Regions from separate parts of the Janthinobacterium sp. Bl 1 genome, predicted to be linked through region 3. Evidence: predicted binding sites of a transcription regulator. Region 3 holds the regulator's gene; each other region holds the start of a gene.
The links. Region 3 encodes FNR, which switches genes on or off when oxygen is low (the NO sensors DNR and NnrR bind a similar motif). Its sites were predicted from a motif close to TTGATNNNNATCAA; they were not measured.
Positions count from the first base shown of each region.

Region 1: AC4BCN_RS05120 (IPT/TIG domain-containing protein) is a predicted target of FNR. The motif match lies at 4,198-4,211, and genes of this name have one in related genera.
Region 2: AC4BCN_RS15325 (serine protein kinase) is a predicted target of FNR. The motif match lies at 2,270-2,283, and genes of this name have one in related genera.
Region 4: cqsA (alpha-hydroxyketone-type quorum-sensing autoinducer synthase) is a predicted target of FNR. The motif match lies at 2,956-2,969, and genes of this name have one in related genera.

Region 1 covers NZ_CM177086.1:1,124,822-1,130,451, reverse strand. The annotation lists gene fmt (methionyl-tRNA formyltransferase) at 1-11, shown strand, start outside; gene AC4BCN_RS05130 (LysR family transcriptional regulator) at 26-928, shown strand; gene AC4BCN_RS05125 (tautomerase family protein) at 929-1,339, opposite strand; gene AC4BCN_RS05120 (IPT/TIG domain-containing protein) at 1,499-3,976, opposite strand; gene metH (methionine synthase) at 4,627-5,630, shown strand, end outside.
Region 2 covers NZ_CM177086.1:3,454,114-3,459,743, forward strand. The annotation lists gene AC4BCN_RS15320 (DUF444 family protein) at 1-125, opposite strand, end outside; gene AC4BCN_RS15325 (serine protein kinase) at 128-2,083, opposite strand; gene AC4BCN_RS15330 (chymotrypsin family serine protease) at 2,340-3,521, shown strand; gene AC4BCN_RS15335 (hypothetical protein) at 3,689-4,021, shown strand; gene AC4BCN_RS15340 (catalase) at 4,111-5,547, opposite strand.
Region 3 covers NZ_CM177086.1:274,912-280,541, reverse strand. The annotation lists gene AC4BCN_RS01195 (response regulator) at 1-2,765, opposite strand, end outside; gene fnr (fumarate/nitrate reduction transcriptional regulator Fnr) at 3,005-3,763, shown strand; gene AC4BCN_RS01185 (FixH family protein) at 3,767-4,291, opposite strand; gene ccoG (cytochrome c oxidase accessory protein CcoG) at 4,346-5,630, opposite strand, start outside.
Region 4 covers NZ_CM177086.1:5,271,180-5,276,809, forward strand. The annotation lists gene AC4BCN_RS23775 (MFS transporter) at 1-750, shown strand, start outside; gene AC4BCN_RS23780 (GIY-YIG nuclease family protein) at 763-1,110, shown strand; gene AC4BCN_RS23785 (MarR family winged helix-turn-helix transcriptional regulator) at 1,175-1,642, shown strand; gene cqsA (alpha-hydroxyketone-type quorum-sensing autoinducer synthase) at 1,646-2,890, opposite strand; gene AC4BCN_RS23795 (sensor histidine kinase) at 3,054-4,373, shown strand; gene AC4BCN_RS23800 (response regulator) at 4,377-5,396, shown strand; gene AC4BCN_RS23805 (ABC transporter permease) at 5,393-5,630, opposite strand, start outside.

The DNA of each region.
Region 1 (5,630 bases), 850 kb from region 3:
GCTTCGTTTAAACCGGCACGCGCCCATGGACCAGCTGACCGCCCTGCGCGCCCTGCGCCGCGTCGTGGAACTGGGCAGCTTCACGGCCGCCGGCGCCGCGCTGGGCATTTCCCACTCCATCGTCTCGCGCCAGGTGCGCCAGCTGGAAAGCCAGCTGGGCGCCCAATTACTCAACCGCACGACGCGCCGCTTCGCCCTGACGGCCGCCGGCCAGGAATACTATCTGGCCAGCCGCGATATCCTCGACGCCCTCGATGCGGCCGACCGCGCCGTCGCCATGCACCAGGCGCAACCGTCCGGCAGCTTGCGCATCAATGCGCCGATGGCTTTCGGCACCTTGGAACTGGCCGCCTGGCTGCCCGATTTCAGCCGCCAATATCCGCACATCCACATCGATCTCGTCTGCAATGACCGCATCGTCGACCTGATCGACGATGGCTTCGACGTGGCGCTGCGCCTGGCGCGCGGCTTGCCCGACTCCACCCTGGTGGCGCGCCAGCTGGCCAGCAGCCGCACGGTGGCCGTCGCCTCGCCCGCCTACCTGGCCCGCCATGGCCATCCGGCCACGCCGCAAGACTTGGCGCAGCACAATTGCCTGATGTACACCTCTGGCGAGAAGCCGGCGGAATGGTCGTTCACCGATGCTGACGGCGCCGCCCACAAGGTGGCCGTACGCGGCAGCCTGCAAGCCAATACCAGTGTTGCCCTGCGCGAAGCGGCCGTGGGCGGCATGGGGATTGCCAGCGCCGCCGGCTTCATCGTGCGCGACGCACTGCGCAGCGGCCAGCTGGTGGAAGTCTTGCCCGGCTACACCTTGCGTCCACGCACCTTGTACGCGCTGTATCCGCACAGCCGCCAGCTGTCGCCCAAGGTCAGGGTCTTCGTCGATTTTGCCGTGCAACACTATCAAAATCGCCGCTGGGATTGATCAGGCCTGCTGCTGCAGCGCCTTGCGCACGGCGCGGAACTGCTGCGTCAAGCCCCCGTAGCCCCAGGCCGCCTGACGCGCGTCGTGCACGTGGATGTAGCTGACCTCATGCAAGGCGCCGAGATACTCGTGCATGGCGGCAAACACGGCGGCGATATACGCGGCTTTTTCCGCCGCCGTATTCGTTTCATCGCTGATCAGGATATCGAGGAAAAAACTGGCCTTGCCTTGCGCCTGCAACGAGGGCCCGCCGACAAACCAGTGCGCCGCGTCAAGATGGCTGATCGCCACGGACGTCAGTTCGGGCGCCTTGTGCAGCAGTTGCGCCGTCAATTGGCTCAGGGTGGCGGCGATGGCGGCCGACTGGCGCGCATCGGGTGGCGTGGATAAACGCAGGTTCAGGATGGGCATGGGATGTTCCGCAAGTGGATGAAGTCCCATTCTAGGCAGACGGCGGCGGCAATGGCAGCCCCCGCCAGGCACAGGATCTGTGCAGTTTATGCACCAATGCCTGCGCGCATAAAAAAAGGGCTTGCCGCGGCAAGCCCTTGTTGCATCGAGCGCCCTTGCTTAGCGGCGCGGCACCTTCATCAGGCGTGCGCCCACGGACGACGACAGGCTGACCTCGAAGCGGCCACCGGCCGGCAAGGCGCTGACGTCGACGCTGGCTTTGCCACCCGTCAAGTCGCTGGCGACCACCGTCTTGCGGCCATCGGCGGCCACGTGCAGCACGGCGGCGTACGGTTCCGTCTCGGCATTCCATGCCAGCGCCAACTTGCCGCCGCTTTGTGCCGCATCGAACGTGGCATCGTTGGCGGCGGCCTTGCTGCGGCGCGCCGGGCGCTCCAGCTTGGCCAAAGTCTTGCCATTTTGCAGCACTTGCACGTCGCTGATGTCGCCCGGGTTGGCGAAGCTGACACGGAAATGGCTCATGGCGTTGCCGCCATGGTCGGCCAGGGAGACGCCATCGAAGGGCAAGTCGATAGTCTGTCCCAGCGCCGTCAACACGCGCAAGGTATAAGCATGGCCGCTGCCGCTGGCCGCTGCGCCCACACGCGTGGACGAGGCAACGGCTGGGCGCAAGGCTACGCCGTTTGGCGTGATACGGCCGGAAATCGTCAGATAGCCATTCTCGGCCACGGACATGCTGGCGGCCAGCACATTGCTGCCAGTAACCTGCGTGCTGCGTTTCTCCAGGAATTGCTGCACGCGCACATAGCTGTAGTCGGAGAACCAGGCGCCGCTGCAATAGCTCATCACGTCTTTCATCGGCGTGCTGCCATAGACTGCCTTGCTCAACTGGCCAATGCTGCCCGCATAGCTGCTGTTGTACAACGGTTGCGGGCCCAGATCGCCATTCGCATACGGGTAGTCGGTGGCCGCGTTGGCTGGACCGCCGCAGGCAACGTGCTGCAGCGAGTGGTTGTGGCCCAGCTCATGCACAAGCGTGGTCAGCCATTCAGGCCAGCTATTGCCGAACGGATCGACGGAAGCAATGCTGTTGAACTTGGCGTCCAGGCCGATGGCCGACGTGAAGTCGTTGCTGCTGCAGCGACGGTTGATGTAGGCGAGGCCGGCGGCACGCGTCGAGGACATTCTCGGCACAAAACCATAATAATAGGCACCGCGGTCTTCCAGCGCGCGCTGGTTTTCCAGCTTGCCCAGGGTATCGCTCCACCAGCTGTCGGCCGTGCTGCTGCCAGGCATGCTCAGCGCAGCGCGCGTGGTGATGCTGATATTTTCCGCCGCATACGGATACACGCGCAGCAGCGCGGCACGGATCACCTCGGCGTCAGGCAGTTGCGCCACGCCATCATCGGTGCTCAAGGGCACGAGCACCAGGCGGATCCTGGCCAGGCTGGCCACCACGGGCGCCGCTTCCTGGCTCACTTGCACGCCGTCATTGCCCACGGCCGTCACGCGCACGCGCACGCCGGGCAATATCCAGCCCGCTGGAAGGACGGCACTGAAATTGCCGTTGAAACTGTAGTCGCTTTTCGACGTCGGCAAGACCGACGGGCCGCTCATGGTGATGCTGCCCAGGTTGCTGCCATTGGCGGCCGTCGCATTCAAGGTCACGGCCGGGCTGGCTTGGCCTGTTTGCGTGGCCAGCACGGACACGCGCACGGCGGCCGGCTTGCCGCGCGTCAGGCGCAAGGCTGCATTGCTGGAATTCAGATTCAGTACCTGCGCGAAATCAATGCTGCCCAGGGTAAAGGCCGACACCGTGCCCGCATTCACGGCGATGCGCGAAGCGGCCGACAGCATCACGCTGCCCGTTGCCGACGCTGGCGCGGACAACACCAGCTGGCTGGCACTGGCGCTGACGATGACGGCTGGCGTACTGCCCACCGTGGCCGAGCTGACCTGGTCGAGATTGCTGCCCTGCAGCGTCACCGACAAGGTCGCGCCGTTGACGGCCGACGCGATCGACGTCACTGCCACGTTTGCCAAGACCGTATACGTGTCGCTGCTGGCCACATCGTTGTAGGGACCGCGCACCGTCAGCGCACCTGTCGCCGCGCCCGTTGGCACCACCACCGTCACGCTGCTGGCCGTCTGGCTTTGCGGCGTTGCCGCCGCGCCATTGCCGAACTGCACCGCCGTCACGGCGCCCATGCCGCCGCCCGCGATCGTCACGCTGGAGCCGACGCCGCCCGTTGCCGGCGCGACACTGCTCACGCTCAGCGGCAGGTACACGTTCACGTTATAGCTGGTGGTCGCCGTACCGCTGGCGCTGACCACGCTCAAGGCGCCCGTAACTGGCACGCCCGGCATGGCCAGGGTCACACTGGTGTCGCTGCTGGCGCTGGCGGCAACGTTCACGCCGCCCACTTGGAACGCCGTCACGCGGCTCAGATTCGTACCCGTCACCACCAGGCTGCCGCCCACGGCGACATTCGCCGCCGAGACAGCTGTCACGGCAGGAATCACGGCGGGATTGCCCGACGTGGTCGCCACCACCGTGTCACCACCGCCACCGCCGCCCCCGCCGCAAGCGGACAAGCCCAGCACGACAAACAATGCTACAAGCAGATGGTTTTTCATGGCTGGCAACCATGTTGATGCAGCGCGATGCCGGGGAGGACACGGGAGAAATGTGACATATTGGTGACTTTTGGTGAGAATGTGATTTCGAAGAACCCATATTATGGGTTAATTCGATTCCCAAAGACAACTATTAATGCTTTTGATTCAATTGGTTTTGATAATAGTTAAAGTATCTACTTGGAAAGCTTTATTCTAGGAATTATTAGCGTCACTCTGTCTTGTCTTAAATCAAGATTATTTTCCTTGGCAGCTATTGCTATTCAACTCATTAAAAAGATTCTGAGATGGCGCAAATAATGTGGAAATTTTTCCACAGCCTAGATGCCGTATCTTCCTGCCAATTTTGATGCAAAAATTAACGTTTTGAGCAAGATTTTCAGGAATGTAATTTTCAGAAGCAGGCTTTGCGCAAGCTGATGTGTTGCAATGTGTTGCAAGCAGGCCTGCCGTGGGGTGAACGGCCGCTTTTGCTTAAAACCAAAGCAGCCTGATGCCGTATAATTTTAGACCCGGTGAAATCAGGCGATTGCCACCTTCTGCCTGCCCTACCCGGCCGGCACACTCCGTCAGCTGATCCTGCTGACCCGCAACCGCCTCGTACAGTCCTGTCGCCGCGCCGCCGCCCGTTTGCCTATTGAAAGCATGAAATGAACGATACCGTGATCCCCGCCATGTCCCCGACCGAAGCCACCTTGCGCGCCATTCTGGCGCAGCGGATCATGATCCTCGACGGCGCCATGGGCACGATCATCCAGCAGTACAAGCTCGATGAAGAAGCGTACCGTGGCGGTCCCGCCGGCCGCTTCATCGATTTCGCCGCGCCGGCCGACAGTGGCGCGCGCGAACTGTTCGTCAAGGGCAACAATGAACTGCTGACCCTGACGCAGCCGCACATCATCCAGGAAATCCACGAGCGCTACCTGGCGGCCGGCGCCGACCTGATAGAAACGAATACCTTCGGCGCCACGACGATCGCGCAAGACGATTACCACATGGCCCACCTGGCCTATGAAATGAACGTGCAGGCGGCCAAGCTGGCGCGCGCCGCCTGCGACAAGTATTCCACGCCGGACAAGCCGCGCTTTGTCGCCGGCGCCCTCGGGCCCACGCCAAAGACGGCGTCGATCTCGCCCGACGTGAACGACCCGGCTGCGCGCAACGTCACCTTCGATCAACTGGTGGCCGCCTACCTGCAACAGACGCAGGGTCTGGTCGAAGGCGGCGCCGACGTGCTGCTGGTGGAAACCATTTTCGACACCTTGAACTGCAAGGCGGCCCTGTTCGCCATCGACCTGTTCTACGAGCAAAACCCGACCGTCGTGCGCCTGCCTTTGATGATTTCGGGCACCGTCACGGACGCCTCGGGACGCATCCTGTCGGGCCAGACCGTGCCCGCCTTCTGGAATTCCGTACGTCATGCGAAACCGCTGACGATCGGCCTGAACTGCGCGCTGGGCGCCGCCCTGATGCGCCCGTACGCGGAAGAGCTGGCCAAGATCGCCGACACCTTCGTGTGCATCTACCCGAACGCGGGCTTGCCCAACCCCATGAGCGATACGGGCTTCGACGAGTTGCCAGCCGACACATCGGCCCTGCTGCGTGAATTTGCCGACGCGGGCTTCCTGAACATGGCCGGCGGCTGCTGCGGCAC
Region 2 (5,630 bases), 3.1 Mb from region 3:
TTGTGGCGCAGCCAGTCGCGCGCGCCGCGCGAGAACAGCCCGTACCAGGGTTGGGCCAGGGCCGGCGCGGACGATCCCACTGGGTTATTGTGCTTGCCGCTGCCTGGCGAGGTCGTGGCGGCCATGGTTATTCCTGCGCCAGCAAGGTGGTCACGTAATTGAGCGCTTCGCGTGCGCTATGGGCGTCATAACCATATTCGTCGACCAGGCGCTGTTCGACGGCGGAGATCCTGGCCCGCACGTCGTCATCGGGCCGCTTGGCCGAGCCCACCAGGCGCAGCACGTCGCGCCGCTGTTCGAACAGATATTGCTGGACGGCGTCGTGCAATTGCGCATGGCTGCCCAGGCCAAACGCTTCGCCCCGCTTGAAGGCGCTCATGGCCTTGCGTACCACTTCTTGGCGGAACGATTGCTTGCCCGAGTCGCTGATGTGGATTTTCTCTTCCACGGCGCGCAGGAAGCGCTCGTCGGGACGGCGTTCTTCGCTGGTGATGGGGTCGCGGATCTGGCGATTGTCGAGCATGGCTTCGACTTCATCGAGATATTTGTTCAGCAAGTCTTGCGCTTCCTGCTCGAACGACACGAACAGGGCCTTGTGCACGTCGGCCTTGACCCAGCGGTTATAAAAATCCTTGCGCGTGAGCACCAGGTAATCGACCCACTTGCGCTTGCGCCGCGGTTCGATGCGCGCATCGCTTTCGATGCCATCTTTCAGGGCCAGCAGCACGTCCATGGTGGACAGGCTGTTGCGCTGGGCGGAAATGATGGCGTGCGACAGGGCATTGATGACGAAACGGGGCGACACGCCCGACAGGCCTTCGTCGGGCGCCTTGTCGCGCTCGCGCACGCGGCGGATATCGGCATGCTGCAAGTCGTCGACGTCTTCGTCGGCATACACGCGCAGTTTCTTGACCAGCTCGGCCTCCTTGTCTTCGCCCTCGGGCAAGCGGCTGAGGATGGCAAACACGGCCGCCGCATGCAGCACGTGCGGATCGAGGTGCACATCGCGGAAGGCGGGCGCGGCCGCCTGGATCAGCTTGCGGTAAATGCGCGCTTCTTCGCGGTAATTGAGCGTGTACGGCACTTGCACGATGACCATGCGGTCGAGCAAGGCCTCGTTTTCGCTTTCTTGCAGGAATTTGCGAAATTCGGCCAGGTTCGTGTGCGCGAGGATGGTCTCGTCGAGGTAAATCAGGGGAAAGCGCGACACCTTGACATTCTTTTCCTGCGTCAGGGTTAGTAGTAAATAGAGGAATTCCCGCTTGACCTTGAGGATCTCGATCATTTCCAGCATGCCGCGGCTGGCCGCATACACGGCGCCGGACCACGACCAGGCGCGCGGATCGCCTTCGTCGCCGTACTGCGCCACTTTCGACAGGTCGACGGAACCGACGAGGTCGGCCAAGTCGGCCGTGGTGGGATCGTGCGGCGCATACGTGCCGATGCCGCAGCGGCCCGCCTCGGACAGGTGGATGCGCTCGACGGGCATGCGCAGGAAATCGCCCGCGTACTGTTCTTCCAGGCGTGCGCGGCAATGGGGACACAGTTCGCCGTGCAGCTCGGCACCATAGCTGGCGCGAAAGTCGGCGCGCATGCTGTGCGGCACCAGATGCAGCGGCGATTCGTGCACGGGGCAGCCGGCGATGCCGTACAGCGCGCCTTCGCTGCTGTGGCTGTATTCTTCCAGCCCCCGCTTGAGCAGGATCACCATGGTCGACTTGCCGCCCGACGGCGGGCCCAGCAACAGCAGCATGCGCCGGCCCACTTCCGAGCCGGCGGCGGCCGCCTTGAAATAGGCGGCGACCCGGTCGATCGCCTCGTCGATGCCGAACAGCTCGTCGTCGAACAGGCGGCAGCGGAAACGTCCGGCATCGTCCGTCTGGCCGTTCCAGCGCATCATGTCCCACAGGTACTGGTGCGCGCTGCGTGTCAACAGGGCCGCGCGGCCGGGCAGGATCTGCTCGATGAAGTCGGCAAAACTGCCGCGCCAGGGACTGATGCGGTGTTTTTCCGCCCAGGCCGCCATGCCGTGCATAAAACCGGCATGTTGGTCCGCAGGCGCGTCGTCGGATTGGCGTGTCATACCAGGGCTCGTCATTGTTCCCCCATCCATACCGTTGCTGCCGTGGAGCAGGCCCAATTCCAGCCTGCCAGCCAAGTATACGGCGCCGCCTCTGCCCGCACGCCTGATCTCGCTCAACCTTGACGAGGGAACTATTTTTATCCTTGCTGCCCCCGTTGGGCCAAGGCAGCCGCGTGTCAGCGCGATTCAATCCAGATCAATACCGGCCTGCGCAGCCAGCCCACACTGGTGTTTCGGAACGACCCACGAGGAGAGCATGATGATCGGCAACGAGAATGGTTTCAGCGCCCCGCCTGGCGGCAGCGGCAGGGGACAAAGCGCGGACGATGAAGAGGCCGTCGGCCAATTTGCCGTCCCCGGCGAAGACGACAATACGATCGAGAGCGCGTCCGTCTCGGACATGCCCGACGCCTTGAGCGGCGTCAGCATGGAATTGCTGGAAATCAAGCGCAGCATCGAAGACGGCATGCGCCAGTCCATCTCCCAGGCGGCCGGCGTGCGCGCGGCCGATGCCTTCAGCGACGGCGGCAATATCCAGGGCGTGTCCATCGGCCTGGGCGAGGGCGCCAGCGACAGCTCGTCCGGCGAGCCGGGCTTGCCGGCCCTGACCCTGTACGTGGCCGAACCCACTTCCGTCGACCGCGCCAAGGCCGCCATCGTGGGCGCCATGGGCGTGCGCGCCGTGTCCAGCGACAGGGTGCCCGTCAATATCGTCGTCACGGGCGTGATCGACGCTCAGCCGCACCGTTTCCGCTTGCGCCCGGCGCCGGGCGGCGTGTCGGTCGGGCATTTCCGCATCACGGCCGGCACCATCGGCTGCCTGGCCGTCGGGCGCAGCGCGCCGCGCAACAGCCGCTTGATGATTCTTAGCAATAATCACGTGCTGGCCAATTCCAACGGCGGCGTGTTCAACGACTGCATCGTGCAGCCTGGCCCCATCGACGGCGGCCGCTGCCCGCAAGACCAGGTGGCCGTGCTCGAACGTTTCGTGCCCATCAATTTCAGCGGCGGCGTCAATTTCGTCGATTGCGCCACCGGCTGGGCCTGGCCAGACAGGGTGCGTCCCGAACTGGTCTATCTGAGCGGCGGCGTGCCTGCGTACTTCCGCATCAGCAATGCGCTGGTGGCGCCCGCGCTGGGCATGATGGTCGGCAAGTCGGGCCGCACGACGCAATTGACGCAAGGCCGCATCACGGGCCTGGGCGCCACCATCAACGTCAATTACGGCGGAGGCAGGATCGCGCTGTTCCAGGACCAGATCGCCATCACGGGCGTGAGCGGGGCGTTCAGCGCGGGCGGCGATTCCGGCTCGTCCATCTGGACCTGGAACCAGCAGCGCAATCCCGTCGGCCTGCTGTTTGCTGGCGGCAATAACATCACCTTTGCCAACCAGATGCGGCGGGTGGTGGTGGCGCTCGACATCAATTTGTACACTTGAACGCTCGAGGGGACGGCGCGGCGCTGGTGTTGCGCCGCCTCGTCCTTGTATAAGGCTGTTTTTTGCACGATGATGATGGTATGAGCGGCAGCCGCCATGTGCCCGGCGAACGGCGCTGCGGCGCCCGATGGCCGGGTGTATCATGGAAGGCATCAGGAGGGTGTGCCATGTCAAACAGTAAATTCGCACAATCGCCGTATGGCGTCTTCGAGGACGCCGCCATGCCGTATTTGCCGGATGAGACGCCTGGACAGGGCATGGGGCAATATGCTCCTGCCGCGCCCCAGGGCCGGCTGGAAGCGGCAAAGCGGCGCAACGAGCGGGCGCTGATGGCCATCGACGGCGTGGAAGGCGTCAGCGTGGGGCAGACAGCCGTGGGCAAGGATGCGCTCGTCGTGTATCTGCGCGACTCGTCCGTCAAGCGGCGCGTGCCGTCGCAGGTCGAGGGTTATCCGGTGGAAACGAGCATCACGGGCCAGATCGATATCCAGCGCTGGTAGACAGCAAGTGGGCCTCGGCACCTTGCCGTGGCGGATCGCTGCGGCGGAAGGCCTGTTGCCAGGTCTTCCATGCAGTCTTTCAGCTTGCCTTACTTGCTCAGGCGGCCGATCGCTTCGGCCACGCCCGCGCCATAGGCGGGGTCGCACAGGGTGCAGTTGCCGATGTGGCGTTGTTTGACTTGCTCCGACGCGCCCGAGATGGCGCGCGCCGTGTTGTCGAACAAGGCTTGCTGCTGCGCCGCGGTCATCAGGCGGAACAGGGCGCGCGGCTGCGAATAGTAATCCTCGTCAACGCGGTGGTTCCAATGGTCGGCCGCGCCTTCGATGCTCAATGGCGGCTCGCGGAAGTCGGGCTGCTCGGCCCATTCCTGCTCGCTGTTCGGTTCATAGCCCAGGGTGCCGCCCATGTTGCCGTCGACGCGCATCTGGCCGTCGCGATGGTAGCTGTGGAACGGGCATTTAGGCGCGTTGACAGGGATATGGCTGTGATTGACGCCAAGGCGGTAGCGTTGCGCGTCGCCATACGAGAACAAGCGGCCTTGCAGCATCTTGTCCGGCGAAAAGCTGATGCCAGGCACCACGTTGGCCGGGTTGAAGGCCGCCTGTTCCACTTCCGCAAAGTGGTTGTCGGCATTGCGGTTCAGTTCCAGCACGCCCACTTCGATCAGCGGATAGTCGCCATGCGGCCATACTTTCGACAGGTCGAACGGATTGAGGTGATACGTGCCTGCCTCTTTTTCCGGCATGATCTGCACGTACAGGGTCCAGCGGGGGAAATCCTTGTTTTCGATGCTTTCGTACAGGTCGCGGTGCGAGCTTTCGCGGTCCTTGCCGACCAGTTCTTCCGCTTCCGCATCCGTCAGGTTTTGAATCCCTTGTTGGGTTTTCAAGGTGAACTTGACCCAGAAACGCTCGTTTTGCGCATTCAGGAAGCTGAAAGTATGGCTGCCGAAGCCGTGCATGTGGCGGAAGCTGCGCGGCAAGCCACGGTCGCTCATCACGACCGTGACCTGATGCAGAGCTTCGGGCAGCGAAGTCCAGAAGTCCCAGTTGCTGTTGGCGCTGCGCAAGCCAGTGCGTGGGTCACGCTTGATGGCGTGATTCAGATCGGGAAATTTCAAGGGGTCGCGCATGAAGAAGACGGGCGTGTTGTTGCCGACCAGGTCCCAGTTGCCTTCTTCCGTGTAGAACTTCAGGGCGAATCCGCGGATATCGCGTTCCGCGTCCGCCGCGCCCCGTTCGCCGGCCACCGTGGAAAAGCGCGCGAACATCGGCGTTTTCTTGCCCACTTCGCCAAAGATTTTTGCCCGCGTGTAGCGCGTGATGTCGTGCGTGACGGTAAACGTGCCGTACGCGCCGGAACCCTTGGCATGCATGCGGCGCTCGGGGATGACTTCGCGGTCGAAGTGGGCCAGCTTTTCCAGGAACCACACATCTTGCAGCAGGGCGGGGCCGCGCGGACCGGCCGTCTGGATGTTCTGGTTGTCGACGACAGGCGCGCCAAAGGCGGTGGTCAGCTTTTTCATTGGACTCTTTCTTTCATGGCTAGGCAGAGCAATGGACGCACCGGCGCTACTCAAACACTGGCTGGGTTGAATGAACACTCACC
Region 3 (5,630 bases):
CCCATCACGCGCATCAGCGGCGCCATGGAAAACACCTCTTCATCGGCGACGCGCACCGGCTCGGCCGTCTGCACTTGCGGGCGTTTGGGCAGGTGGCGCAGGATGACTTCCATCATCTCTTCCACCACCACGGGCTTGGCGATGAAGTCGCTGATGCCGGCCGTCATGCAGCGCTCGCGCTCGGACGCCAGCACGCCGGCCGTCATGGCGATCACGGGCAGGCTCAGGCGCAGTTCCGTGCGGATGATGTGGGTGGCGCTGAAACCGTCCATGACGGGCATCTGCATGTCCATCAGCACGATGTCGTAGCGCAGCGCTTCCGTGCGCAGCCGTTCCACGGCTTGCAAGCCGTCGCCCACCACGTCGAGGGTGGCGCCCATGTGTTCGAGGATGCCGCGCGCCACGGCCTGGTTCAAATGATTGTCTTCCACCAGCAGGAAATGCACGCCGGCCAGTTCCGTGCCCAGCGGCTGGTGCAGGATGCGCTGCTCGCCGCCGTCGTTCTTCGTGATCAGCGCCTGATGCAGGGCATCGAACAGGCTCGATCCCGTGATCGGCTTCATCAGCACGACGTCGGCCTCGGCCGCGCTGGAGATTTCCTCGAGGTGGTTGCGGGCGAAGGCGTTGACCATCACCACGATGGGCTGGCGCTGGCCGCTGGCCGCCTGGCGGATGGCCTTGGCCGTGGCCAGGCCGTCCATCACGGGCATGTGCCAGTCGGCCAGCACCACGTCGTACGGCTGCTGCTGCGCCAGGCGTTCGCGGTACAGTTCGATGGCGGCAAAGCCGGAATCGACTTCGTCGGCCAGCCAGCCCCATGCCTCGATCAGCTTGACGATCAGTTCGCGCGTGGTGCGGTTATCATCGGCCACCAGCAGGCGCAGCTGGCCCAGGGCCGGCGTGCGCCGAGTTTCGGCCGGCTGCGCCAGCATCTCGAACGGCACGTTGAACCAGAAGCGGCTGCCCTTGCCTTCGCTGCTGGCGACGGCGATGTCGCCGCCCATCATGTGGATCAGCTGCTTGCTGATGGCCAGGCCCAGGCCCGTGCCGCCGAAGCGCCGCGTGATGCTCTGGTCGCCCTGTGAAAATGCGGCAAACAGTTGCTGTTGCTGCAGTTCCGTCATGCCGATGCCCGTGTCGCGCACTTCGAAGCGCAGCCAGGCGCGGCCGCTCTCGCTCTTGCTCTCGGCCAGGCTGACGGCCACCACCACTTCGCCGCTCTCCGTGAACTTGATGGCGTTGCCGGCCAGGTTGACGAGGATTTGCTGCAGGCGCTGCGCGTCGCCCAAGAGGCGCCGCGGCACGTCGGGCTCGACGGCGATGGCCAGTTCCAGTTCCTTTTCGCCCGCATTCATCGTCATCGTCGTGGCCAGGGTATTCATGACTTCGTCGAGGTCGAATTCGACGGGCGACAGTTCCATGCGGCGTGCCTCGATCTTCGAATAGTCGAGCACGTCGTTGAGGATGCCCAGCAGCGACTGGCCCGCCACGCGCACCATGGTCAGATACTTGCGCTGTTCCGTATCAAGCTTGGTATTACCCAGCAAATACACCATGCCCAGCACGGCATTGAGGGGCGTGCGGATTTCATGGCTCATGTTGGCCACGAAATCGCTTTTCGCGCGGTTGGCGGCCTCGGCCCGGTCGCGTTCCTGCTCCAGTTCCGCCGCGCGCGATTCGAGTTCCTGCTGCAGGCGGTCGCGCTCGCTCATCAGGCCGTTGAACGCTTCCGTCAGTTCGCCGATCTCGTCGCGCTGCTGCACCGGCACGGGGGTGAAACGGCTGCCGCTGGTGCGCAGGGCCAGCAGGGTGTTGCGCAGGCGCACCAGCGGCGACAGCAGGCGCACGGTGACCCAGCCCAGCACGGCGGCGGCCAGCAGCGAAGCGAGGATGCTCCACAGCACCAGCCGGTACAGCACGCCATCGAACGGTTCGAAGGCATCCGCGACGGGCAGCGAGGTGGCCAGCAGCCAGTTCACCGATTTCAGGCGCTTGAAGCTGTTGACGGCCTTGATGCCGCGGCTATTCGTGCTGACCATGCTGCCTTCGCCATCTTCCTTCAGCAGTTGGGTCGTCGTCAGGTTGGCGCTCGGCTGGCGCGGCTGCAGCAAACGGCTGGTATCGGGATGCAGCACGTAGCGCGGCACGGCGCCGCGCGTGAGGATGAAGTAATAGCCGCTCTTGCCGATCTTTTCCGAGCGCAGACGCCCCAGCAGATTGTCCTTGTACAGGCGCAGCACGCCGATCACCACGCCGGCCACCTGGCCATCGGCGGCCAGCACGGGCGCCACCATCTGCACGATGGGCATGCCGCTCGACTTGCCGAGCATCGGTTCGGTGATCATGGGCTGGCGCGTGCGCAGCACGGTCTGGAAATACTCGCGCTCGGCGACGTTGATGCCGGTGCGCCCCGCCACTTCCGGCATGTCGGCCACGACGGCGCCATGCGCGTCGAGCACCAGCACGTCGTCGAACAGCACCAGCATCGAACGGCGCGAATAGTATTGGCGCAATTGGGCCGGCTGGGCCATCAGTTCCGGCGGCTGCTGCCTGGCCGTCAGGGTGACGATCTGCAGCAGCATGCCCAGCTTGTCGTCGAGCTCGGCAGCGGTGCGGCTGATCAGGGATGACTGCTGGCTCAGCAGTACTCGGGTGAAGTCGTCGCGCATGTGCTGCACCTGTATCATGGTGACCAGCGCGATCATGGCGATCGAGGTCAGGCTGGTGGCCAGCGCGACTTTTGCTTTGATGCCGAGAGGCTTCATGATTTCCTTTTCAGTACCGGGCGGCACAGGCGGCAGATAATGCTGTCAGGAATTTTCCTATCAATACCCCAGCTTGGCAAGCGCCGCCGCACAAATGCCCCTACCCGCATGGGCTTTTGACGATGTTGCCATATAATTAAAGTCGGAACGTCGTTTATTCAGCGAAATTGCGGTGAAATTGGCACACGGCAACCCGGTATGCAGTAAACTTGTTGTTGCATTTTCTAAAAGGTACCGACATGACTGAAGCGCTAATCACTCCAACCTTGCCCACAGTGACCGTGGAAGCGTTGCGTGCGCGATGCTCGACCTGCAGCATGCATCAATTGTGCCTGCCGATGGGCCTCGATATGGGCGACATGGACAGGCTGGACCAGATCATCGGCCGCCGCCGCAAGATCGTGCGCGGCGCCTCGCTGTTCCGCATCGGCGACTCGTTCCAGAACCTGTACGCGATCCGCCTGGGGCACTTCAAGACATACCAGATCAATCCGGGCGGCGAAGAGCAGGTGACGGGTTTCCAGATGGCCGGCGAACTGCTGGGCATGGACGCCATCAGCGCCGACCGCCACCACTGTAATGCGGTGGCGCTGGAAGACAGCGAAGTGTGTGAAATTCCGTTTTCCAGCCTGGAGCAATTGTTGGGCAATATGCCGACCCTGCTCCGTCATTTCCACCGCATGATGAGCCAGGAAATCACGCGCGAGCAAAGCGTGATGCTGTTGCTGGGCAATATGCAGGCGACGCAGCGCTTTGCCGCCTTCATCGTCAACCTGGCGTCGCGCTATGAGGCGCGCGGCTATTCGAGCAGCAAATTCCAGCTGCGCATGTCGCGCGAGGAAATCGGCAACTACCTGGGCCTGACCATCGAGAGCGTCAGCCGTTTATTGTCGAAATTCAAGAAGGAAGGCTGGCTGCGGGTGTCGAACCGCGAGATCGAAATATTGCAACCAGCCAAGCTGAAAGCCATTACGGCAGGCACGGACGTCTGCAAGTAAGGCTTATAACTCTTCATCCGCATGCAGCGCGATGCTGCGTTGCACGGGCCAGGTCCAGATGCCGGACAGGCGCCACTCGCGTTTGTCGTTTTCCACCAGCACTTGCCAGCGGCTGCGTTCGAGCATCGGCAGGGGCACCGAGAAATTGCCGGCCGCATCGGGCTGCACCAGCAGCTTGATATCCTTTTCCGGCAGGGTCGCATGCGCCAGGTGCAGCTGCAGCGGTCCCTGGTAGGCCTTGCCGAAGCTGTGCACGGAACCGCTCAGGCGCGCTGACGCCACGTCGTACGCCAGGCTCGTATCCATGGCCAGGTCGCTGGCGATCGTGTCGCGCTTCAAATCCTGGTTGATCGCCTTGCCCTGTTTGTAATAGTCGCCCACCACCAGCGCGTCGGGCTGCGTAAAGGCGATATAGCCCATGAAGCTGCCGACGACCACGGACAGGCCGGGACCGATCATCAGCAGCCATGGCCAGCGATGCTTGTACCACGGTGCAACGGGAGGCTGCAGTTTCAGACTGTCGGACATGGTATTTCTCCTGTGTAAACGGCCAGCCCCCATGCGGGGACCGGCCTTCCTGCATTAACGCGGCACGATGAAGACCGCGCTTTCACGCACATGCAGCGACGGGTCGTCCAGCGATTGCAATTCGATCGCAATCTTGTTCGAGCCCTTCTCGCCCACGCCGTGCGGCACGCGCAGGCGGATCGGCCAGCCCAGCGTTTCCGTCGGCTGCAAGGTCACTTCTTCGCGCGTCAGCAAGGTCAGGCCCGGCAAGCCGGAAGCGCTGATCTTGAAATGCTGGCTTTGCTCGGACGTGTTCATGATCTGCAGGCGGTAGACGTTTTCGATCATGCCGTCTTCCACTTCGCGTCCCATCGAACCGCGGTCGCGGATCACGTCCATTTTCAGGGGCGTGCGCAGGGCCAGCGAGGTACATACGGCGATGATGATCAGGGCCAGGATGGAAGTGTAGATCAAGACGCGCGGGCGCATGGCGCGCTGGCGTATCTGCTTCGAATTGAAGTTGTTTTCCATCGCATGGTCGGTGCTGTAGCGTATCAGGCCACGCGGCCGCTCGACCTTGTCCATCACGCTGTTGCAGGCATCGACGCAGGCGGCGCAGCCGATGCATTCATACTGCAGGCCGTTGCGGATATCGATACCGGTCGGACACACCTGCACGCACAGGGTACAGTCGATGCAATCGCCCAGCTTGTCGTTGTGGCCGGCCTTCTTGCTCATGGCGCCGCGTGGTTCGCCGCGCTTGGCATCGTAGGTGATGATCAGGGTGTCCTGGTCGAACATGGCGCTCTGGAAGCGCGCATAGGGGCACATGTATTTGCACACCTGCTCGCGCAGCCAGCCCGCGTTGCCGTAGGTTGCCAGGCTGTAGAACAAGACCCAGAACCATTCCCAGGGACCGAAATTCAAGGTGACCACCGATTGCGCCAGTTCCTTGATCGGCGTGAAGTAGCCGACAAAGGTAAAGCCCGTCCACAGGGCGATGGCGCCCCACACCAGGTGCTTGGCCGTCTTCTTGAACGCCTTGCGCACGGACGGGCCCTGCTTGTCGAGGGCCATGCGCGCGCTGCGCGTGCCCTCGATGCGGCGTTCGACCCACAGGAAGATTTCCGTGTATACCGTTTGCGGGCAAGAGAACCCGCACCACACCCGCCCGGCAATGGCCGTGACGAGGAACAACAAATACGCACAGATGATCAGCAGGGCCGCCAGATAGATGAAATCCTGGGGCCACAGCACGACGCCGAAAATGTAGAACTTGCGCGTGGTCAAGTCGAACAGCAGGGCTTGCCTGCCATTCCAGGTCAACCACGGCAAGCCGTAGAACGCGAGCTGGGTAAGC
Region 4 (5,630 bases), 1.3 Mb from region 3:
CAAACCGGCATGGCGGCGCTGGCCGCCGCCTTTGCCATCGATGCGCTGACGTTTCTGTTCTCGGCCTGGACCTTGCGGCAAGTCAGCCTGCGGCCACTGGCAGCGGCCGCCGCGGCGCAGGGCATGTGGCGCGACATGGCGGCCGGCCTGGCCATGGTGTGGCGCGACATGGCCTTGCGCAGCTGCTATGCCTACTGGGCCGTGGTGGCCTTCTTCGTCATGGGTCCGCTGCAAGTGGCCCTGCCCGTACTGGCCAGCGAGCGCCTGCACGGCGCCCCGGCGCTCGGTTTGCTGATGGGCGCGCACGGCGCCGGCACCCTGGCCGGCATGCTGGCGTCCAGCCTGGGCGGCGCCTGGCTGCGTGGCCGCTTCGGCGCCACCCTGCTGGCCGTCGATGCCATCGTCGCCATCCTGTTGATGGCGCTGGGACAAATCGATACAGCCTGGCAAGGCGCGGCCTTGCTGGCCGTCACGGGATTGCTGGGCGGCTATGTGCAGGTGGCCATCTTTACCTGGATACAACGGCGCGTGGCGCCCGCCATGCTGGGCCGGGCGATGGCGCTGTTCATGGGTATCTTCCTGGGACTGGCACCGCTGTCGGCGGCGGCCACGGGCGCGCTGCTGCGCCACCTGAGCGTGGGCGAACTGTTCTGCGCCGGCGGCGCCCTGCTGCTGGCCGCCGCCATCGCCGCCGCCCTGCTCACCGATATTGCCCGCATCGCAAGCACCGACCACGTCACCCAAGCTTGAGGAAACCGCAGCATGGATAAAACACAGCAAGCTGCCTTGAAAGCAGCTTATCGGCAACAAGCGCCCGCACTGGGCATCATCGCGCTGCGCCACCTGCCCAGCGGCCGCACCCTGCTCGAACGCAGCCGCAACGCGCCCGGCGCGCTGAACCGCCACCGTTTCGAACTCGCGCTGGGCTCGCACCGCAATACGCGCCTGCAGGCGGACTGGCGGCACGATGGCGAGGCAGCTTTCCGCTTCGACATCATCGACACCGTCAAGCCATCAGCCGATCCCGGTTTCGATGCGGACGCCGAACTGGACGCCCTGCTGGCACTGCACCAGGCGCAGTTGCAGGAACAGGGGCAATCACGCTATTGAGCGGCCATGCTTTACACTTGCGCACTCACGCACTACGCACCATGCAGCAAATGAAAAGGATGACATGACCGATCTCACTCCCCCGCCGCCGGACGGCGGCAGCGCGCTGGACTTTTGCCTGCGCCTGGCGCGGGCCCAGGCCATGCTTGTGCGCCGCTTCGACAGCACCTTGGGCAATCTGCATGGCTTGAGCTTTGGCGATTATCAATTGCTGTACCACTTGCAACGCGCGCCCGGCGGACGCCTGCGCCGCATCGACCTGGCCGAGCGCCTGGCGCTGACGGCGTCCGGCATCACGCGCTCGCTGATGCCGCTGGAAAAAATCGGGCTGGTGGCGCGCCAGGCCGATGCGCGCGATGCCCGCGTCGGCTACGCCGCCATCACGGCCGCGGGACTGGAGTTGCTGGCGCACGCGAATACGACGGCGCAGGCGCTGGGCCAGGAATTGCTGGGTAATGCCAGCGCGGAACAGCTGGCGCCCCTGTCCCTGCTATTAAGTGGCATTGCCGGCAACCAGCCCGGCCAAGTCTGAGGTCTACACCAGCGCCAGCTTGCGCAACCGCCGCGTCGATGGCCAGCGCGCCATGCCCGTCTCGTCGCGGATGGCGGCGCAGGCGTCCAGCACCCTGGCGCACTCGTCCTCGCGCAAGCCCGCATTCAGGGTCAGGCGCACCAGCGAGCGGTTTTTCGGCGTGGCCGGCGCGCAGAACACGGCGCCGTAGATGCCATGCCGTTCCAGCGCCTTGCGCAGGATCAGGGTATCGGGTTCGCTGCCCGCTTCCAGCGCGATGATCTGCTCGGTGCCGTCGCTGACGTTGTAGCCCAGATCCATCAGCCCCTGGCGCAACTGCACGCTGTGGCGGTGCAGCGCGGCGCGGCGGCCATCGGCGGCGCGGATGAAGTCGAGCGCCGCATCGAACCACGCCAGCTCGTGTTCGAGCAGGCAGGAACTGAAGATGGCGGGCCGCGAGGCGGACAAAAAATATCCCTTGAAACGGCCCGAACAGGTAATCAGCCCGGCCCGGCCCGCAAACGCCTTGGCCAGCGACGCCGTGCGGAAATGCACGCGCTCGGCCAGCCCCAGCTCCACCACCAGGCCCGCGCCTTGCGGGCCATGCGTGCCCAGCGAGTGCGACTCGTCGACGATCAGCATGCTGCCGCTGCGCTCGGCGATTTCCACCATCTCCAGCACCGGCGCCACGCTGCCATTCGTGCTGTACAGCGCATCGACGATGATGATGCCGGGACCATGCTTGTCGATCTGGCGCTGCAGGTGGGCGCCATCGTTGTGCAGAAAAGCAACAGGCACAGCTTGCGCCGATTGCACGCCCTCCCACAGCGAAGCATGGGCCTGCATGTCGAGGTACACGGGGATGCCGGGTCCGGCCAGGCTTTGCAGCAAGCCCACGTTGGCCGCCCAGCCCGATTGCGCCAGCACGCACGCTTCGCTGCCCAGATAGTCCGCGAATTTTTGTTCGAGGCGGTGCTGGCGGCTGCCTTCCTGCAGGAAGACGGACGACATCAGCATGGCGCCGCCGCCCTGCAAGACGCGCGCCTGGGCCGCCAGCAGCGCCGCCTCGCCGGCGATGTTCAGGTAATCATTACCTGCCAGCATGACCGCACTGGCCGGCATGGCCTGCCATTCATGCAAATGCTGGCCGCCAAGCAGCTTCTCGATGCGCTCGACGTAATGTTCATCCATGCGCGCGCGCACAAAGGCGGGCATCCGTTGTTCGGCGTGGACGTCGCGGGACGATAGAGGGGAAATGGCGTTTAACATAGGAACTCCTGATTGGTTGCGGGGGAACTACCGCGTCCAACATGCGCGAGCCATCGGGCAAGAGTTTGATACAACTCAACAGTTATGCTGATATCCTGCTGATACAGAGGGAACCCGCCGATCATGTTGCATTGACACGCTTCAACAAACACGCCCCCTTACCATGATGCATGCGCAGTCCCCTTCCGGAAAACGATGGCAAGGCAAGCTGCTCCAGCCTTTCCTGCACTTCCACGACGCCATCGAACACACGCCTGTGCGGCGCGCCCAGGTGCGTACGCTGGCGCTCATCGGAGCGCTGGGCATGCCGCTGTACTACGCGCTGTGGCATTATTTCTTTCCGCAGGAATACGAATCGCCGCTGCTGCGCATCGTCGCGGCGCTGCTGTTCCTGCCCGCGCTATGGCCCGACCGCTTCAGCAATACCTGGTTCAGCGTCTACCTGTTCCTGGGGCTGACCTTCGAACTGCCGTTTTTCTTCACGTACATGTTCCTGATGAACCATGCCTCGACCATGTGGGCGCATTCGCTGCTGGTGGCGCTGGTCGTGCTGTTTCACTTCGATACGCGCATCGCCATACTCGCCTACCTGAGCGGTACCCTGCTGGCCTGCCTGACGTTTGCCGTGGCCGGCGATCCCGCCTTCCTGCTCAGCGGCGGCGTCTTGCAGCAATTGCCCGTGCACTGGTTCACGATTGCCGTGCTGTCCGTGGTCAAGGTGGGGCGCAACGTGGGCGCGCAAGAGAAACTGGCCGGACTGGCGGCTGGCCTGGGCAGCGTGGCGCACGAATTGCGCACGCCCCTCGTCAGCGTCGAGGCGAACGTGCGCGGACTGCAGCGCGGGCTACAGCAAAACATGCAAGACCAGCCGCCGGACGCGGCCAGCCTGGAAGCGCTGGCGCGCATCCAGTTCGAAGTGCGCCATATGCACCACATGATCGATCTGTTCCTGCTCAGCGCCAGCGCCGTCAACCGCAAGCTCGAAGCGAGCGAAGCGGTGGCCATGCACGACAGCGTGGCCGCCGTGCTGCGCCGCTATCCGTTTACCAGCACGGCCCAGCGCGACATCGTCAAGGTCGACGTGCGTGCCGATTTCACGTTTCCCGGCCAGTCGGAGCTGTGCGTGGTGATCCTGCTGAACCTGCTGCGCAATGCCTTGAAAAGCATCCACCGCGCCGGCAAGGGCCGCGTGCGCATCATCATCGATGGCGCCCATCCCGTGCCGCGCCTGCTGTTCATCGACACGGGCTGCGGCATCGCCACCAGCCGCCTGCCGCTGATCTTCGACCGCTTCTATTCGTATCCCTCGCACAACGGCAGCGGCATCGGCCTGGCCCTGTGCCGGCAAATCATGCAAGCCTGGCAAGCGCGCATCCGCTGCGTCGCGCGCGAAGGCGCCTACGCCATCTTCGTGCTGGAATTTCCCCAGCCCCTGCCCGTGCCCACGCACAACCGTTTTCCATCCATCCACCGCGCGAGGTGACGCATGCAACTGCCCGTCTACACCCATCCGACCCTGACCGTACTGATCGACGACAGCGATTCCTTCCTGAAAAGCCTGGCGTTCCAGCTCGATCCCGGCCTGGCGCGCAAGACTTTCCACGACACCAGCAGCGCCCTGCACTGGCTGCGCCAGAGCGCGCAACCGGGCGAAACGCCGCTGCACGTGAACTTCGACACGCAAAACCTGCCGCCCGACCAGTACAACGTGGCGCTCGACATCGAACGCATCTGGCGCATCAGCGGCCAGGCGCAGCGCTTTGCCGTGCCCTCCGTGCTGGTGGTCGATTATTCGATGCCGCAGATGAATGGCCTGGAATTTTGCCAGGCCGTGCGCGACCTGCCGTGCAAGAAGATTTTATTTACAGGGGCGGCCGATGAAAAAGTGGCCGTGACGGCCTTCAACCGGGGCTTGATCGACCGCTACATCAAGAAAAGCGACGACGATGCGCTCGACATCCTGGAACAGGAAATCCATGCCCTGCAGCGCGAATTCTTCCTGCAACAAACGGACACCGTGCGCGACTTGCTGATGCTGCACGACTACAGTTTCCTGCAAGACGAGGCGCTGGCCGCCGTCGTGCACGAGCTGTGCCAGCGCCATGGCTTTGTCGAATACTATATTTTTCCCAATCCCAGCGGCATCCTGTTTTTCACGCGCGACGGCCACGCCAAGCTGATGATCATCGAGACGGAACGCAGCCTGCACACGCAATACGAAATGGCGCGCGACAGCGACGCGCCCGAATCCTTGCTGCTGGCGCTGCTGGAAATGCGCGTGATTCCCTACTTTTCCGACGCCGACAGCGACGGCATGTACGCGGCGCAGATCGGCGAGAACTGGTTCCGCTACTGCGCCGCGCCCACCATCTGCCTGGGCAGCGTGACGTATTTCTGGGCCCTGTTCGACGTGCCGGCGCACCAGTTGGGGCAACCGGTCATGTCCTATGCGCAGTTTTTGCGCGCGGGCGCGGGCGCGGGCGACAGCATCAGCGCTTTGGATTAGCCCTCACGCAGGGTTTGCAGCGGCGGATGTTTGAGCACGTTGCGCAAGCCCAGCCAGCCGCCGGCGATCGCGCACAAGGCGCCGGCCAGCAGGCCGAACGCCCACACGCCGGGTGCGAAGCTCCAGGCGAATTTGAACTGGTACGTGGCCAGGGCCCAGCCCATGGCGGCCGCGCCCGATGCCGCCAGCAAGCCGGCCAGCGCGCCGACGAGGGAAAACTCGATCAGCTGCGCC